Regions from separate parts of the Arthrobacter pigmenti genome, predicted to be linked through region 2. Evidence: riboswitches for the same ligand, from Rfam matches in the RefSeq annotation. Region 2 holds a riboswitch; each other region holds the start of a gene.

Region 1 (4,502 bases), 2.8 Mb from region 2:
CAGCCCGATCCGCTTCCGTCGTCGTGCGCTGATTGTTTCTGCAGCGGCGGCACTGCTTGTGGGAGGAATCGTCGGCGCAGAAGTTATCAGGCCCACCCCCGGAGCAACTGCTGAAGCCGCTGAAGTACTGAGCAACGCCGCAGCAGCAACGATTCAGACCTCTGACCCGGTGGTGAAGCCCGGCCAGTACCTCAAAATCGAGACCACGGCCGTTGTTCATTCAGGCATGCAGGCCGCCGATGGAAGTGGCGTCTCTTGGCTGGCAAAGACCGGCAGGCAGCTCTACATACCAGCTGACAGGAATGCAGTATGGGTCTGGAACCGCGAAGAGAGTGTCCCCTTCGCGTTCCCCAACGAGGAAGCGAAGGCTGCAGCGGCCGAGCTGGAAAAACTGCCGGAAAAACCGTTGCCGGAAGGGGCAACTCCATTGGTTGGGGTTCGGCGGGCTCCAGGAGGTGCCTTCGGTGGGTTCGGGCCAGAAGTCATTCCAGGCACACACCTTGAAGAAGCCAGCAGCCTACCCAGGGACCCACAGGTTCTGCTGGACATCATTTACGAGCGGACGGAGGGCAAAAACAAATCCCCTGAAAGGGCGGCCTTCGTAGCAATAGCCGACGGGCTTCGTACTGGAGTCGTCCCTGCTGACCTTCGCGCCACACTGTACAGGGCCGCCGCACTCATCCCCGGCGTTACCCTCGCGGACAGACAGGCGACCATCGATGGCAGAACCGGAATCGCTATCGGCTTTCCCTCACCGGGCGGAGTTGCGCGTACGGACATGGTTATCGATCCCGCTTCGGGACTGGTGATTGGGGAACGGGACGTGGTGCTAAAGGACTCCCCGCACTGGGGACCCGCCGGAACCGTCTCGACCTGGACTTCCGTGCGGACCTCCGTGGTGGATTCGGCGCCCTAGCCGGGTTGATGAAGACGCAAAGCATCCTTCATCGGAGCTGAGCAATGCCAGGACGGCCGGTCGCCAGTGTGGTCACCGGCCGTCCAGCTTCGCTGTACACAGCGAAGCCTTCTAGATAGTTTGTGAAGGTAACCAGTAATGCACGACGGAGGGGAACGAGTGCGGCTGAAGAGAACAAGCTATGCGAAAGCCGGAGTCGCCGCGCTCGCCTTGGTGTTCTCGGCCACTGCCTGCAGTGAGTCAACGACGGAGGCGAGAACAAGCAACCCTGCGGGTGAAAGCGGCAACGCGTCGGCGAGCCCATCCGCATCTCCGAGTCCGTCCGCAGCCCCCGATCCCACTCAGGCGCCCTCTTCCTCGGCTTCGACGTCGGAAGCACCACCGGAACCCGAAATTCCTCAGACGCGAGCGCCGAAACCGCCAGTAGTAGGAAATCCCCAACCATTGAGTCCTGGGCAGAGCAGGCAAGATCTGATCGAAGCCGGTGTACCTCCAGAGAAAGCGGCTGTGTGGCCCACGCTCGATCCCGTGACCGCCATGACGGCCGAAGAAGCGATCGAGATCATCTCGGACTACCACCAAAACAATCCAGACCTTCGTTATGACGCCTTCGCCAACGGAAACATGACCTTCGACGTGAAGGTCATTTCCCTTTCGCTCATGGAGCAGGGTGGATCCGGGAACGTCGGAATGTATATTGTGACGCAGAGTGGAGGTTTCTGGCTCAAGTAGACGGTGAACTCGCTGTCTACGAGAGGATCTGTCCGGGTCACTTCGAGACCGGCAGAGTGAGTGAGTTCCGCGAGCCCGCCGGGTGTGTGGCCAGTAAATTATCCAAGTCTCGTTGCACGCGCTCAACCTGCTGTCCGTGGCGGAGTTCGTACACCGGGCGGGTGGTTCGGGTTCGGCGGGGTTCGTCGTAATCCTCGGACTCAACGGGTGTAGCGGGCGACAACCCCCTAATTGCTCGGCCGATTGACGACGTCGGCATCCCAGGTCAGGTCCGCACCCTCACTGATGATGAGGGCTTCGATGTCAGGATCGCGGCACAGCGCGGATACGAGTTCGAGGCTGCCGGCGACGATCGTGGAGTCGAAGTCGATCTCGCTCACCAGAACCCAGGCGTGGTCCTCGGGCCAGATGATGCTGGGAGATTGTGGGTCCCAGGTGTGGCTTATCCAGGGTGCCTTCGAGGGCCAGTCGGCGTATGCGAAGTCGGTGGCGCCGGCGTCGAACAGGTAATACTCCCGCTGCGGCAGTTCGAGTTCCGGGCCAGTAGCAACTGCCCGGGGGAGTATGCCCGTCCCGGGCTCATCGGAACCCTGCGGGGATTGGGTCGCATTGAGCGTTCCGTCGTCGTTCTCAGTAGCGGTAAGTACGGCGCAGCTTGCTCCAGTGGTCAGCCCGCCCCAGCCACCCCAGACGGCGGCCGCGCCGTCGTCCGGTGTACTTGTGTGCTCCGCGAGGTGCGCAGCAACGGCAGCCAGGATGCCGACGTCGAGATTGCCCAACCGAGGGCAGGTATAGCGCCAGCCGGCAGGGTCGAGCTCCTGTGAAGAGTAAAGTTCTGCGGTCCTGACCAGCCGGTGGAACTGGGCAAGTGCGTGCATCTCAGTGCCGAAAGCGTCAGCCGTTTGTTGCCAGGTCACGGTTTCCGTTTCGAAGTCCATCACGTTTCCGGGTTCATAGCCGTGCCAGGTCTTCGTCTCGGCAGGGCGGTCCCGCGAGGCCGGGTGGAAGATCCGGGCGTACGCCTGGAACCCGCGCGGGACCACGGCGTGCATGTCATTCGAAGACCAGTTCAGCCGCTCTTTCAGCCACGCTCCGCGCTCGACATCCGGAATCCATTCCATCCGCTCAGCCTAAACGCCCGCTCTCCTACGCCGCGCGCTCACGCCGGCTCAAGGTCGCGGACCTCACGCACCGCCTCCACCGCCATGACCGGACAGGCAGCCAGCAGCGGCACCTCAACCCGCAGCCCGCTGCGCCGCCCGAGCGAAGCAATCCGCACTACGAGCGTCTCCGCGAAAGAATCCCATTCCGGCCGGCACACGCTCCGCCGCAGCACCGCGTCCAACGAGTGGATGTCCGCAACCCAGCGGCGCTCCCACTGGCCGTCAACGCGAAACTCGATGACGCCGTCGTACACGTCAAGAATGGGGAAAACTGCAGGCAGACAGTCGTCTGAGGGGCTGGGGCTCACGGCGCGTCCTTCGGTTGCTCTTGCCCCCGCCAGCGCCCATCAGGGCGGCGAAGGCCGCTTCCTCATCCGAACCACCCGTGAACATGGGGTTGGTGTGCGGCCAGTCGGAGCTTGGCACCGCAACTCTTGAAGCTGAACCGATTATAACGACGACGGTGCCTTCAGTCCGAGAATGTTGCGCTTGCTGACACTTATCGTTTAACGATAGATTCTCAACGTAAGTCAATCGAAGGAGTTCCGATGGGAAAACTGACCATCCTCGCATTACGGATCGTGATTGCGATGGTGCTGGCCGGTTCGCTGTTTGTGCAGTTGTGGATGGTGCCGCTGATTTCAACGGACCTGGAAGAAGCGGGCGTGCCGACCGGACTGCGGATCACGTTCAACGCGATCGTCGTGTTTGGCATCGTCACAGTTCAGATCACGGCGCTGTGTGTATGGAAACTGCTGACGATGGTCCGCCGCAACACTGTCTTTTCGAAGGCCGCATTCCGATACGTCGACATCATCTTCTGGGCGATTGCAGCTGCCGCGGTCCTCGTGTTCGGGCTTGCTGTTCTGCTGGCGCCTGGTGAAATTGCCCCAGGGATCGTGCTGCTGATCTGCGGTGCATCTCTGATGATCGGCGGGGTGGCGCTGATCGTTCTGGTGATGCGGACCCTGCTCGCACAGGCCGTTGCCCGCGATGCTGAAGCGAAGCACCTGCGGACCGAACTCGATGAGGTAATCTAGTGCCCATCATCGTCGATATCGACGTCATGCTGGCCAAACGGAAGATGCCCGTCGGTGCCCTTGCCGACCGCATCGGCATCACGCCGGCCAACCTGGCGGTGCTGAAGAACGGCCGCGCCAAGGCCGTCCGGTTCACTACGCTCGAAGCGCTGTGCGAGGTGCTCGACTGCCAGCCCGGCGACATTCTGCGTTGGGAGCCTGAACTAGAAAACGACGACGACGTCACCCGGCTTGAGCAGGAAAACGCCTAGTCTCGCGGCCGGTTCTGTACCGCTTCCCAAAGCGGCCGCCGAACCTCAGTCAAAACGAACGAACGCCCGAAAATGCTCAGTCCCGGACCGCGTCAACAAGAGTAAGCAGCGCGTCCAACTCAGAGGATGCTGCCAGCAGTGCCCGGGATCGGAACTCGATATCGGCCTCGCGCCGTGCCAGGATCGCTGCAAGGTCGTCCAAGCGTTTCCCCTCGCGGATGTGCGGCATGAGTTCCTGCAGAGTGTCGATCCGGTATCCGGCGCAGCGCAACTGATGAACGATCCGCACATCCCGGATTACCGACGGCGTGTACTGGCGAGCACCCCGCGGGGGTAGCCGGACAGGGGTGATGAGGTGCTCCGCCTCCCAATGCCGCAAAGTTGAGGTTCGGATCCCAAG
Region 2 (4,502 bases):
TGGTGAAAGCTTGCCAGTGGGTGACGGCCCGGCGTCCGGCAAGCAGACCCGCATCCGCGACGGCGATCGCACCAAGGCAAAGTCCGAGGACAGCAGTGCTGCGATCACGAGCGTTGTGCAGCACGGATCGCAAAGCAGTGCTGAGCGGGCGTCCGTCGTCGAACCATGAAGGCACCACCACAACGTCGGCATCCTCTGCAGCCTCCGGGCCCTGTATGCCTCCTAGCCGATAGCCCTCCGCTGTACTGACCGAGCCCGGCCGGTCGGCGAAAAGCACCGTGCTCCATGCACCAAGCCCTTGCCGGGTGACCTCATCAAAGACCATCTGCGGCACGGCCAGATGGAACATCGTCACGGCATCGAACGCGTACACGGCGATCCGCATGGTCGGCTCTCCTGTTCTCTTGGCCCAAATCCATCGTATATCTGCCGTTGTGCCACTGTTGGTGTTCCGTGTCTCCCTGCACCATTGATGAAGGCACTCCGGCCTGTCACCACTACCTGGAAGATTTTGAACTATGGCTACTCCGCGTCGCGCACTCATCCTCGTCGATATCCAGCAGCAGTACTTCAGCGGCATGCTGGAGATCCAGTACCCTGCGCACGAACAATCCCTGCCGCGAATCGCAGCAGCCATCGATGCGGCCACCGCAGCTGGCATGCCGATTGCGGCCTTTCAGCACACCGCCAGTGAAGGAGCCCCCGTATTCGCGCCCGGTTCCCCGGAATTTGCCCTGCACCCCGAGGTCGAGAGCCGACGCACGGATGCATGGAAGAGCATCGTCAAGCAGTACGGATCCGTGTACGCCGGCACCGACCTGGCCGAATGGCTCCGGCAGAACGACGTCGACACCGTCACCCTGGTCGGTTACATGACCAACAACTGCATCCTCGCCTCGGCCGTCGAAGCCGAAGCAATCGGGTTCACCACCGAAGTGCTCTCCGACGCCACCGGCGCGATCAACCTCGCCAACGACGCGGGCTTCGTTGATGCGAAAACGGTGCACACCACCCTGCTCACCCTATTGAACTCGAACTGGGCACGTGTCGGCACCACCGACGCATGGATCAACGCCGTCAACACGCAGGAATCATTGCAGGGAAGCGATCTTGGCAGTTCCGCTGTGGCGGGAGCGGAACGCGCCGAAGTGCCGACCCCGGCATAAGCGCCGCGAACGCACGGCTGATGCGGCGGGGCCGCGGTCGACGGCGAGTCGCAGCTGATAGGGGTCGGTGCCGGTAGCCAGGCAATCACGAACAGTCCGTTGCACTGTGGTCACCGGGATGCCATCGGCAGGGGTTCTGCCCAATCGGACTTTTATGTACCAGATGCCGCCTTCGCCGCACGGAAGCCTGTCTCGAGGTCAGCCAGAATGTCGTCTATGTGCTCCAGACCCACCGACAACCGGACCAGTCCCGGCGTAACTCCGGCAACGGCCTGCTGCTCCGGGGAGAGTTGGCTGTGCGTGGTCGACGCCGGATGGATGACCAACGAACGCACGTCCCCAATGTTCGCAACATGCGAGTGCAGTTCCAACGCATCCACGAACCGCTTGCCTGCATCGGCCCCGCCGGCCAACTCGAACGAGACGATCGCACCGGTCCCCTTCGGACCATACTTACGGCCACGCTCGTACCAGGGGCTCGAGGGGAGGCCCGCGTAGGCGACGGATTCGACGTCGCCCCGTGCCTCCAGCCAACCCGCAACCTTTTCAGCGTTGCCTACATGCCGTTCCACCCGCAGGCTCAACGTCTCCAGACCCTGTGCGATCAGGAAGGCGTTGAACGGCGACACTGCCGAGCCCAGGTCGCGCAGGAGCTGGACGCGGGCCTTCAGGATGTAGGACAGATTCGCTCCAAGGGCACCGCCTTCGCCAAGGTCGCGGGCGTAGACCAGCCCGTTGTAGGTGGTATCAGGGGTGTTGAAGCCGGGAAAACGCTCAGGGTCCTTCCCGAAGTCGAACTTTCCGGAATCGACGATGACGCCGGCGATCGCCGTACCGTGCCCACCTAGGTACTTCGTGGCGGAGTGCACGACGACGTCCGCACCCCACTCGAGCGGACGGATCAGATACGGCGTCGCGAGCGTGTTGTCCACGATCAGCGGCACACCGGCGTCGTGGGCGACGCCGGAGACGCCTTCAATGTCCAGCACGTCCTGTCGGGGGTTGGAGACAACCTCGGCGAAGAACAGCTTGGTGTTCGGCTGGGCGGCGTCTCGCCACTGGTCGAGGTTGTCCGGGTCCTCCACGAACGTGACGGAGATTCCGAACTTCTTCAGGGTGTGAGCAAACAAATTGTATGTGCCGCCGTACAGACTGGGGCTGGCAACAATGTGGTCACCGGACTCAGCGATATTCAGGATCGCGAAGGTTCCCGCAGCCTGCCCCGAACTGAGCAAGAGCGCACCAACACCGCCTTCAAGGCTTGCGATCCGCTGCTCCACCGCGTCCTGCGTGGGATTGCCGATACGCGTGTAGATCGGTTCCAGCTCCGCCAGCGCGAAGCGGTTCGCCGCACTCTCGGCGGTGGGAAAGACGAAGGAGGTGGTCTGGTAGATCGGCAGCGCACGTGCGCCGGTGGCGGCGTCCGGCTCCTGGCCGACGTGGATCTGGCGGGTTTCGAAGGACCATCCGTTGGACATCTAAGGCTCCTGTGATCTGGGCCCGGCATGCTCTCGAGCACCACGGGCAGCGCTTGCCGTCCGGCCCTTCGCCGAACAGCCAGGTCCTCACCCGGGGCACCCCGCCGCGGAAGGAGGGTTGCCGGCCAGCAAGCCGGGGCTTCGCGCTGGCACTCATGACCTGCGCCCAGTCTAGGGAAGGGAAACTCACAGGATGCCAACATGACGAAAAATCACGTACCGGCGACTCTGCTGCCCCAGCTGCGTGACACCGAGAGGGCCCCACGGCACAATGTACGAACACCGCCCATCGACGAGGAGTTGCGCGATGCCAGAAGACTCTCCAGTACCAACGGAGTACCCCCGGGAGATCGGGCGCACCGCACGCAGGGAACTGGCACGCCACGGCTACACCACGTTCGCCCAACTTGAGCAGGTGACCGCAAAAGACCTGCTCGCTGTCCACGGCGTCGGGCCGAACGCGGTGCGCATCCTGGAGGCCGAACTCGCCGCTATGGGAACAGGTTTCCTGAAACCTGTTTGACCGCGCGAGCCGCCGTCGTCGTCGTCGTTTTCCCGATCTCTAACTTCGTCGGGCCCGGGCGCCGAAGCGGACCACTTTCCCGGTGCGGTAGGTGGACAACCGCGACGGTGACGTGTCGAGTTGTTGAGTGAGTCCGGTTGCGCGTGTAGAACGTTGTGAGGTGAATCACGTGTAGAGTCCGCCTATGGATATGCTGACAGGTGCACAAATCGCCGAGGCTAACCTGACCGACTGGCGGAAGCTGGCCCAGGGACTGCATGCGCGCTACCTGGTCGATGACTTCGGTACCGGCGCACGGTTTGTCACGGCGGTTGGTGAGGCGGCTGACCCCTTCGGGCACTATCCGCGCGTGTCGATGGGTAATGGATACATCGACCTCAAACTGGTCACCAAGGATGCCATCTATCGCGACGACGAGGGCACCGAACACGTCGTCGAATGGGTGACCCAGCAGGACATCGACCTCGCGCGGCGGATCACCGAGATCGCCGTCGATCACAAGCTCGAGGCGGATCCAGCTTCGGTCAGCGACATCGAGCTCGGCCTTGACACGGCGCACTCCGCGACTATAGCCCCGGTGTGGGCGGCACTGCTGACCGGGGACACCGACGCCCAGGGCCGCGGAACCCCAAGCGACGAAATCCGGGACGCCACGGGGCGGGTTCCAAACCTGTGGTTCGGCGACTTCGATGAGCAGGAGGCGCCCAGTCAGCGGTTCCACGTCGAGGTATATGTGGCGCCGGAGGTGGCCCAGCAGCGGGTCGCCGCCGCTCTCGCCGCGGGTGGGACCGTCGTCGATGACAGCAATGCGCCGATGCTGACCGTGATCGCCGACCAGGACGGGAACAGAGGAGTCCTGTGCGTCGACGCGTCTGCCGCGGCGAAGGAGTAGAAGCATGGGTGCCGGGTCGCCGTACTGCATCGCTCCCCTCAGCACCGCTACCTGGCCGGCCTTTGAGGCCATGGTGGTGCGGCACAATGGCATCTTCGGAGGCTGCTGGTGCACCTACTTCCACCCGGACTGCGCCGAGCGAGGCCCGGGTTACGACGGCAGCCGAGCAATGAAGAAGGCCTACGTCGAGCAGGGCAAGGCGCACGCCGCGCTGGTAATGCACGGCGACGAGGCTATCGCGTGGGCAGAGTACGGCGTCCCGGTCGAGCTGCCCAACATCCACCACCGCAAACAGTACGACGCCACCAAGACCGCAGACCCCGACTACCGCATCACCTGCGTCTTCGTCGACAAGCGCCACCGGCGGCAGGGCGTCACGGAGCTGGCGATCACCGGAGCCCTCGACCTGATTGCGCAGGCAGGCGGCGGACGAGTAGAAAGTT
Region 3 (4,502 bases), 830 kb from region 2:
GAACATCTCCGTACTCTAGTCTTTAGCAGCATTTCAGAAGGGCACCGGCCATTTGGGCCGGTGCCCTTCTGTCGTAAAGGCCCTGTCTCGATATTCGTCGGCGGCGCCACATGACCACTGATGGCACTCCGCTCCCGGATGGCCGCCGTCCCACACGATAGGTTGAGAAGTATGAACCTCCAGAGCTACAACGATGACCTGCGCCTTGCCCACGTGATGGCGGACTCGGTGGATGACCAGACCATGTCCCGGTTCAAGGCCCAGGATCTGTCGGTGGAGACAAAACCGGACTTTACGCCGGTCACTGACGCCGACAAGTCTGCAGAGGAAGCGATCCGCGGGCAGCTTTCACGTGCCCGGCCGCGCGATGCAGTGCTAGGAGAGGAATTCGGAAGCAGCGGTGCCGGCGCGCGGCGCTGGATCATCGACCCCATCGACGGCACCAAGAACTTCGTGCGCGGCGTTCCGGTATGGGCAACGCTCATAGCCCTCGTCGATGAAGGCCGCCCCGTAGTGGGCGTCGTCAGTGCGCCGGCCCTTGGCAAGCGCTGGTGGGCGGCAACCGGCACGGGTGCGTTTATGGGGAAGTCGCTCGCGGCGGCCACCCGCCTCCGGGTGTCCAACGTGTCACGGCTGGAAGACGCATCCCTCTCCTACTCGAACCTTTCCGGTTGGCGGGAGCGCGGCAACCTCGATGAGTTCGTATCGCTCACCGATTCGGTCTGGCGCACACGGGCCTACGGTGACTTCTGGTCCTATTGCCTCGTCGCCGAGGGAGCAGTGGATATTGCGTGCGAACCGGAATTGAACCTGTATGACATGGCTGCACTGGTACCGATCGTCACGGAGGCTGGTGGCCGCTTCACGTCTCTGGAAGGCTCAGATGGCCCTTTCGGCGGCAATGCGCTGGCAACGAACAGCACGCTGCACAACGAGGTCCTGAAGAAACTCAACCCGGCCCTCGACGACCTTTTGTAGGCCTCCTGCGCCGAATACCGCCGATCCGCGGTATTCGGCGCAACGGATCCGCCGCCAGTAACCCTGTAACAATGCTGCAGGGCAACGCCAACCTGTCCTATGCTGAAACACATTGGTCACGAGTGCCAGCGCAAAACCCCGGTTTGCTGGCCGGCAACCCTCCTTCCGCGGTGGGGTGCCCCGGGTGACGACCAGGCCGCACCAGAAAGTGATGCGGCAAGCGCGGAACCTCCCTGAACGGCGGTTCCCTGAGACCACTGTGGGGTTACTCCATGAGCAACGCAATCCTAGACCAGACAACCTTGGTATCCGCCGATCCCCTCGCTCCGGTGCTGGGTGGGGAGCTTCCGGCTCCACTAATCGACGGCACCACCGTACGGTACGTGAATCTGGACTATGCGGCGTCGGCACCGGCACTCCAGGAGGTCAGCGACTACGTCCAGAGCGTGCTGCCGTACTACGCAAGCGTCCATCGGGGTGCGGGATACGCTTCACAGATTTCTACATCGCTGTACGAGAACGCCCGCAGGATTGTCCGGGACTTCGTGGGCGGACGCGCAGATGACGCCGTCATCTTCACGCGGAACACCACAGATTCCCTGAACCTGCTCGCCGGGTGCGTGCCGAGCGAGGGCGAAGTCCTCTACCTCGACCTGGAGCACCACGCCAACCTTCTTCCCTGGCTTCAGCGGCCGCACCGCAGCGTTACCGCGGCCGACACCGTCGATGCCACCGCCGTCGCGCTCGATCGGGAGCTCGCCGCCGGCGGGATCAACCTGCTAGCGGTGACGGGGGCTTCCAACGTTACCGGTGAGGTCCTTCCCATCGGGCGGCTCGCGGAGATTGCGCACGCTCATGGCGCGCGGATCGTCGTGGACGCGGCCCAGCTCGCTCCGCACCGGCGATTGGATGTGTCCGGGGATGAGATCGACTACGTCGCCTTCTCCGGCCACAAGCTCTACGCGCCCTACGGTGCTGGCGTGCTGGTCGGCAGGCCGGACTGGCTCGATGCGGGAACCCCGCACCTGGCCGGCGGCGGAGCGGTGAAGACGGTCAGGGTGGACTCCGTGTCGTGGGCAACCGGTCCCGCCCGTCATGAGGGCGGCTCGCCGAACGTTCTGGGGGCTGCCGCGCTCGCCCACGCAACGCAGGTGATCTCAGGGCTCAGCGAAGCGGACTGGCAGCGCCATGAGGGTGAACTCCGCACCGCGCTCATCGACGGCTTGTCGGATCTGCCGGAGGTCACCGTCCACCGCATCTTCTCGGAGGAAACCGACGCCATCGGCGTGGTCAACTTCTCCGTGAACGGTTACGACGCGGGTCTGGTTGCCGCTTACCTGTCCGCTGAACACGGGATCGGCCTCCGCGACGGCAAGTTCTGCGCCCATCCGCTGCTCAAGCGCCTCGGCCTGCCTTCGGGTTCGCTGCGGGCGAGTTTCGGGCTGGGATCGAGGCAGGACGACGTCGAACGCCTCCTGGGCGGATTGCGTGCACTGATCTCCAATGGGCTTGGCACCGATTACGTGGTCGATCAGGGACGGTGGGTCCCTGCCGTGGAGACCCGCAACTTCCCCGAGTGGGCTCCGCATACGCCCGGCACCGCCGGTGCGGCCCCGTGCTCCACGGACTAGACGCATAGCGGGCGCCAGCGCGCAGTCCGGTGCTTTAATTGTCGGGTCCCACACCCGCACGCGAGGAGCTCACCACTATGGTTCCTGGAGGTCCGCGCCTCGCCGCGCACCGCCGTCGTACACTGGCTCGTGGGTATCTGCAGGACGGCGAGCGCTACGACCGCGTCCGTCCGGGCTACCCGGATGATTGCGTCGACTGGCTTGTTCCGGCCTCAGCTGTTTGGGCGATTGACATCGGCGCTGGAACAGGCAAATTCACCCGGGAGCTTGTGCGTCGCTCCCGCGAGGTTGTGGCGGTAGACCCGTCTTCAGACATGTTGGCGGTGCTATCGCGCAGTCTGCCGGATGTGCGCACTGTGGAGGGCACCGCCGAATCCACGGGGTTGCCCGCCTCAAGTGCAGGCGTCGTGACCATCGCCCAGGCGTGGCACTGGTGCGATCCGGTGGAGACCGTTGCAGAAGCTGCCCGCATCCTCGCGCCGGAAGGCGTGCTTGCCCTGGTCTGGAACCAGCTGGACGTTTCAGTGCCGTGGGTGCACCGGCTTTCCCGCATCATGCACGCCGGTGATGTCTTCCGTCCCAGCTACCGGCCGCTGCTCGGCGCGCGCTTCACGAAGCCCGAGTCGCGGGTCTTCGCGTGGACCCAGCTGTTGTCCGCGTCCGACGTCGTTGAGCTTGCGCGCTCACGCAGTTACTACCAGAACGCTTCCGTTTCCACGCGGGCCAGGGTCGACGAGAACCTGCGCTGGTATCTCCACGAACACCTCGGCCACCCGTGGAACGCGACCCTCGAGTTGCCGTACCTGACATACGCATGGAGGGCGACGCGCTCTTCGTCCTAGTGTCCTGCGCCGGTAGTTCGTTGCATTAGTCGGGATAGGGATTCCAGGATCTCATCGGCGGTCTTGGTCCACACGTAGGGTTGCGGGTCCTCGTTCCAGGCTTTTACCCATTCCCTGAGGTCTTTTTCCAATGCCTGCACGCTGCGGTGATCACTGCGTTGGAGCAGGTTCCGGGTGACTTCGGCAAACAGCCTCTCGACCTGGTTGATCCATGACGAGTATGTCGGAGTGAAATGGATATGGAACCGGGGCTGCTTGTCGAGCCAGGTCTTGACCGTCGGGTGTTTATGCGTGCCGTAGTTGTCGCAGATGACGTGAATATCGAGATGGTCGGGGACTTCCTTGTCGATCTTGGTCAGGAACTTCCGGAACTCGATCGCCCGATGCTTCCGATGCGTCGAGGCAATCACGGTCCCATCAGCGACGTTCAGGGCCGCGAAGAGACTCGTGGTGCCGTGGCGGGCGTAGTCGTGGGTGCGTTTCTCTGGCATGCCCGGCATCATCGGAAACGCTGGCTGCGATCGGGAGAGTGCTTGGACCTGGGACTTCTCATCGACGCTGAGCACGACTGCCGACTCGGGCGGGTTGAGGTAGAGACCGACGATGTCATAGACCTTCTCCACGAATAAAGGATCGTTGGAGAGCTTGAACCCATCAGCCCGGTGTGGTTTGAGGTCGAAGGCCTTCCAGATTCGCCCGATCGTTGATTTCGACAGTCCACTGCGTTTGGCCATCTTCGCTCGTGACCAATGCGTGGCGTTCTTCGGCGTGTGTTCCAGGGTGGACACCACGACGTCTTCGACCTGGTTGGCCGTGATCGTCGCGGGCCGTCCGGGGCGAGGTTCGTCAACGAGCCCATCCAACCGGTGCTCGATGAAACGCGAACGCCATTTCGCGACCGTGGGCGAGGTGACCCCGAGCGCGGCAGCAGCATCCTTGTTCGTCTTTCCCTCACTGCAGGACAGGACAATACGCGAGCGCAAAGCCAGCGCTTGTGATGATTTGGCACGACGGGCCCACCGGGTCAGGGTCTGGCGTTCATCATCGGTCA
Region 4 (4,502 bases), 1.9 Mb from region 2:
TTTCCTTGGACGTGCGCTGAACGTCCGGTGGCGCTGAACGTTACGCGTCACTGAGTGCTACGCGGCGCCGTCGTCGTCGTCCTCGTAGAAAGCCGCATGCAGCGCGGGCTCAAGCTGCGCTATCTCGGTCAGGAACGCGTCGTGGCCTATTGGCGAAGTGATCGTGTGTACCGTCACTTCGCCCGGCAGCGCGGTCGCGAGTTCGTGTGACTGCGCGGGCCAGTAGAGCCGGTCGGAATCGACGGCCGCGATGAAGAACTGCGCCTGTGCCTTGCTCAGCGCTTCGGGAAGGCTGCCGCGGTCACGTGCCGCGTCGTGGCTCATGAGTGCCTCGGTGAGGACAATGTAGCTGTTGGCGTCGAAGCGCCGGACGAGTTTGTCTGCCTGATGGTCGAGATAACTTTCAATCTGGTAGCGGCCACGCTCCGCCGGAAGCGGGGATCCGAACGGCTCCTCCGCACCCTGCGCGGCGCGCCCGAACCGGTGGGTGAACTCGGGTTCGGACCGGTAGGTGATGTGCGCGATCCGCCGGGCGAGTCCGAGGCCGCCCTCAGGCCCGACGGTGCCGTAGTAGTCTCCCTGCGCGAACTGCGGGTCCAGCCGGATTGCCTGCACCTGTGCCTGTGCGAATGCAATCTGCTCGGCTGTGCTCGCTGCCGCACATGCAATGACTGCACAGCGCTGGACGCGGTCGGGGTAGATGAGCGCCCACTCAAGTGCACGGGCGCCGCCCATTGATCCGCCGATCACCGAATGCCAGGATGGAACTCCCAGCAGATCCGCGAGCAATGCCTCAGCCCGCACGGAATCGCGGACCGTGACAAACGGGAAGCGCGAACCCCACGGTTTCCCATCCGGGTGCAGGGACGCAGGTCCCGTAGAGCCGTAACAGCCGCCGAGCATATTGATGGACACAACGAGGAAGCGATCGGTGTCGATGGTGCGGCCCGGGCCAACCAGGCCGTCCCACCAGCCCTCCTCCTCAGAGTCCCCCCGTGCAACGTGTGAACTGCCCGTGAGCGCGTGCTCGATCAGGACCGCGTTGGAGGCATCCGCGTTCAGGCTCCCCCAGGTCTCATATGCAAGAACGACGTCGGGCAGGTGCCCTCCAGCCTCGAGCGTCATCGGACCGATAGATAACCGCCGGATGGAAGCGTCCCCGTCCAGATCCGGCCGCGGCTGCGCCTGGGTCGTTGTAGTGCCTGTCAAGAGTGCCACCTTCGTAAATCGCGCTTGCGCCTGCACCGTTCGTGCATCGCCTGGTCGTCACCCGGGGCACCCCACCGCGAAGGAGGGTTGCCGGACAGCAAGCCGGGGCTGGCGGCGCAACGCGCCGTACTGTCACTCGTGACCTGGTACAAGAAAACCCGACGGTGCGGAATTGGGCAACTAATGTGACCCGGGGTGAATTTCCGGCCTGTGGACGGAAGCAGGAATGCCGTGCAACATGCTTGAGTGGAGCCGCCGTGTCCCTGGAAGGGGGCGACTCCACTCAAGGGGGACTTCCGTTTCGAAGGTCCCTGGCAGGAAGCGCCGGCGGTCTCGGAACCGGTCTTCCTGTCCGGCAAACTATCCGCGCAAAACCTTGGATTTAGCTTGGGGCTACCCGGGAGCGTCTGTGACTTAGGTAACCCTAAGTCGAGGCCTCCATCACAAAGTGCCAAAATGGGGCCATGCGCCTGGATCATGTCTCTTACGCCTGTGAACCTGACGGTCTCTCTGCCACGGCGGAGCGGATCTCCGAAGCTTTGGGAATCGAATTCGTCAAGGGTGGAGTTCACCCTCGATTCGGAACCCGCAACATGATCTTTCCGCTGGTGAACGGCCAGTACCTCGAGGTGGTTGAGGTACTCGACCACCCTGCGTCGGACAAGGCGCCTTTCGGACAGGCTGTCCGCGCCCGTTCCGAGGCCGGCGGCGGCTGGATGGGCTGGTGCGTCGCGGTTGATGACCTCACGCCGTTCGAGGAGCGCCTCGGCCGCAGCGCCGTTCCCGGCAACCGGAAGTTCCCGGACGGGCAGGAGCTCACCTGGCAGCAGATCGGCATCAAAGGCCTCATCTCGGACCCGCAGGTGCCCTACATGATCCGCTGGGACAACGGCACCGAAGCCATTCATCCCTCGCAGGCACGGCCGGCTTCAGTCAGGCTGAGCGCCCTTACTATTGCCGGCTCTGCCGACCGGGTAACTGAGTGGCTCGGTACGCCTCCTACCCACCCGCTTGACGACGTCGACGTCGCCTGGATCGCACCCAACGGAACCCCGGGAATCATGTCGGTCACTTTCGAGACCGGACAGGGTTCAGTTCAGATCTAGAGCTACCCGCCGATTCCCATCGCCGGTCCGAAGAGGGCGAAACCAACGAATCCGGCGATGTCGAGCAGTGCGTGCGCAACCACCAACGGCATCACCCGTTTGGTTCGTGTGTAGGCGTAGCCGAAGATGAGGCCCATCACGACGTTCCCGATGAACGGGCCGATCCCCTGATACAGGTGGTAGGTTCCTCGCAGCAGCGCTGAGGCAATGATGATGGCTGGAGTGGACCAGCGCAGTTCCCGCAGGCGCTCGAACAGGTAGCCGACCACAATCACCTCCTCAAGCACCGCATGCCGGAGCGCGGACAGTACGAGTACGGGCACCGTCCACCAGTAGGTATCGAGTGCAGTGGGGATGATCTGGGTTGTCAGGCCGAAGGCCCTGCCTGCTGCATAGACGCCGAGGGTGCCGAGGCCAATGATGGCGGAGAGCAGGAACCCGAGACCAAAATCGATCTTCGGGTTAGTGAAGGTGAAGCCGATCCGTCGGAACGCCGACCTTCCCGGACCAGAGAGCAGAAACAGGACAAGCGCCACGGGCACCAGGGCGAAGAAGATCCCCAGCAACTGATAGGTGAGATCGAAATACTGCCTGTCATCCAATACCGGGTTCAGGCGGGTGGTCTGAGCGGCCAGCGGTGCCTGGATGAGCTTGTCGATCAGATCGACGACGGCGTAGACCGCCGATTGCCCAAGGGAGAGACCCAGCACAATGAGTATCTCGATCCTGACCCTGCGTCGAGCACCGATGGATAAGGACGGCAGGTCGCCTGCATGAACGGTTGTCATACTTTTATGGTGCCGCAACCGGCACCGGGCGGCCAAAGCCCGGGCAGGACCAGCCACGGGCAGTGTTTGAGTATCTAGTCTTCGGCCACAGCCGGGGCGACAATCACCCGGGTCCCGCGCTCCCTGAATGCGGCCAGCTGGTATTCCGAAATCCCATCGTCCGTGATGAGATTGCTGACTGCATGACCGGTCATCGTAGCGAACGCACGCAAGCCGATCTTTGATGAGTCAGCAACGATATACGCCGTCGCTGCCCGCCGTGCAACCATGGCGTTCACCGCAGCTTCCCCTTCATCAGTCACTGTGGGTCCGAACTCAGGATCAAGTCCGTTGACTCCCACGAACGCGAAGTCGAGGGCGACATGCTGCAGGATGGCATCAGTGTAGGGGCCCACCAGTTCGGACGAACGGGAATTGACGATTCCACCGGTCACCATGATCTTGATGTTCGGGCGTACGGCCAGTTGGGCGGCAATATTGATCGCGTTGGTAACCACGGTGAGGGTGGGTTTGTTCGAAGGTTCCATCAGATCACGGCGCACGCTGAGCACCTGGGCCAGAGCTGTGCTTGTGGTCCCCCCGCACAGGCCCACAACTGAGCCGCGGGGTATGAGGGCACTTGCTGCATACGCAATGGCTCGCTTACGCAGCGCGCCAAGGTCCCGGTTCTGCTTCAGGGGCAGTGAGTACGCACCCGACTCAATGGTTGCGCCGCCCCTCGTTCGGCTCAGCAAGCGCTGTGCGGCGAGACTGTCCAGGTCGCGGCGTGCGGTTGCCGGGGACACGTGCAACCGGGTCACGATGTCCTCTACCTCAAGCTGCTTCGACTGCGCGAGCAACTCGAGGATCGCGTTGAGGCGGTCTCCCCGTTTGAGACCCGCTTCCAGATTCATTGTGCTCCCTGATGGCCTGATCAGTCCCAATGAGGCTGATTGAGCGAAACTGCGTGTAGACAGCAAGCATAAGTCAGAAAGTGTCTTACTGGATAGAGCGGCATGCTTCTACCGAATGGGGTAAATAAGCTATAACTCTCCTGTAACGGAGGGCTGAAAGACTTGACGTGAGGCGCAGATCACGCAATTATCTACTTCAGGCGATGAATCTACATGATCACTTTGCTAGCCGTTCAATCAGTACTTTGCAGTAACTAAACAAGCCACGGGATGCAATTCCTACCAATGGAGGCAAGAAGATGAACTTCCCAAAAAAGCCGGTCGAGCGCCGCAACTTCCTTAAGGGCGCGCTCGCGACCGCAGCACTCATTCCGCTCGGAGGAGCGCTTGCCTCGTGCGCCGCAGGCGGCGGCGCACCGAACGGCGGCAACGCGCCTGAGGGCGAAGTCTCGGATACCAATCCCTTCGGAGTTGCGGCTGATTCCACGGTCGACGTAGTCATCTTC

Evidence for each region. Region 2 has a riboswitch for S-adenosylmethionine ahead of BJ994_RS13805 (bifunctional o-acetylhomoserine/o-acetylserine sulfhydrylase). Riboswitches for the same ligand answer to the same signal wherever they lie in the genome.
Region 1: it holds a riboswitch for S-adenosylmethionine, as region 2 does, so the genes downstream of both, BJ994_RS00660 (hypothetical protein) here and BJ994_RS13805 (bifunctional o-acetylhomoserine/o-acetylserine sulfhydrylase) in region 2, are expected to answer to the same signal.
Region 3: it holds a riboswitch for S-adenosylmethionine, as region 2 does, so the genes downstream of both, BJ994_RS09805 (aminotransferase class V-fold PLP-dependent enzyme) here and BJ994_RS13805 (bifunctional o-acetylhomoserine/o-acetylserine sulfhydrylase) in region 2, are expected to answer to the same signal.
Region 4: it holds a riboswitch for S-adenosylmethionine, as region 2 does, so the genes downstream of both, metX (homoserine O-acetyltransferase MetX) here and BJ994_RS13805 (bifunctional o-acetylhomoserine/o-acetylserine sulfhydrylase) in region 2, are expected to answer to the same signal.

The regions. Positions count from the first base shown of each region.
Region 1 is NZ_JAATJL010000001.1:125,948-130,449, forward strand. Features, by position in the region: gene BJ994_RS00640 (CU044_5270 family protein) at 1-916, shown strand, start outside; gene BJ994_RS00645 (hypothetical protein) at 1,096-1,257, opposite strand; gene BJ994_RS00650 (hypothetical protein) at 1,445-1,648, shown strand; gene BJ994_RS00655 (hypothetical protein) at 1,876-2,769, opposite strand; gene BJ994_RS00660 (hypothetical protein) at 2,808-3,119, opposite strand; SAM riboswitch class IV at 3,131-3,251, opposite strand; gene BJ994_RS00665 (DUF2975 domain-containing protein) at 3,360-3,851, shown strand; gene BJ994_RS00670 (helix-turn-helix domain-containing protein) at 3,851-4,102, shown strand; gene BJ994_RS00675 (MerR family transcriptional regulator) at 4,179-4,502, opposite strand, start outside.
Region 2 is NZ_JAATJL010000001.1:2,955,413-2,959,914, forward strand. Features, by position in the region: gene BJ994_RS13795 (GlxA family transcriptional regulator) at 1-385, opposite strand, end outside; gene BJ994_RS13800 (isochorismatase family protein) at 519-1,166, shown strand; gene BJ994_RS13805 (bifunctional o-acetylhomoserine/o-acetylserine sulfhydrylase) at 1,319-2,644, opposite strand; SAM riboswitch class IV at 2,689-2,805, opposite strand; gene BJ994_RS13810 (helix-hairpin-helix domain-containing protein) at 2,952-3,167, shown strand; gene BJ994_RS13815 (VOC family protein) at 3,352-4,059, shown strand; gene BJ994_RS13820 (GNAT family protein) at 4,064-4,502, shown strand, end outside.
Region 3 is NZ_JAATJL010000001.1:2,126,207-2,130,708, forward strand. Features, by position in the region: gene BJ994_RS09795 (cold-shock protein) at 1-19, shown strand, start outside; gene hisN (histidinol-phosphatase) at 172-978, shown strand; SAM riboswitch class IV at 1,093-1,207, shown strand; gene BJ994_RS09805 (aminotransferase class V-fold PLP-dependent enzyme) at 1,251-2,609, shown strand; gene BJ994_RS09810 (class I SAM-dependent methyltransferase) at 2,687-3,451, shown strand; gene BJ994_RS09815 (IS630 family transposase) at 3,448-4,502, opposite strand, start outside.
Region 4 is NZ_JAATJL010000001.1:1,022,640-1,027,141, reverse strand. Features, by position in the region: gene BJ994_RS04710 (DNA glycosylase AlkZ-like family protein) at 1-37, shown strand, start outside; gene metX (homoserine O-acetyltransferase MetX) at 58-1,209, opposite strand; SAM riboswitch class IV at 1,225-1,353, opposite strand; gene BJ994_RS04700 (VOC family protein) at 1,674-2,315, shown strand; gene BJ994_RS04695 (CPBP family intramembrane glutamic endopeptidase) at 2,318-3,103, opposite strand; gene BJ994_RS04690 (DeoR/GlpR family DNA-binding transcription regulator) at 3,178-3,996, opposite strand; gene ngcE (N-acetylglucosamine/diacetylchitobiose ABC transporter substrate-binding protein) at 4,296-4,502, shown strand, end outside.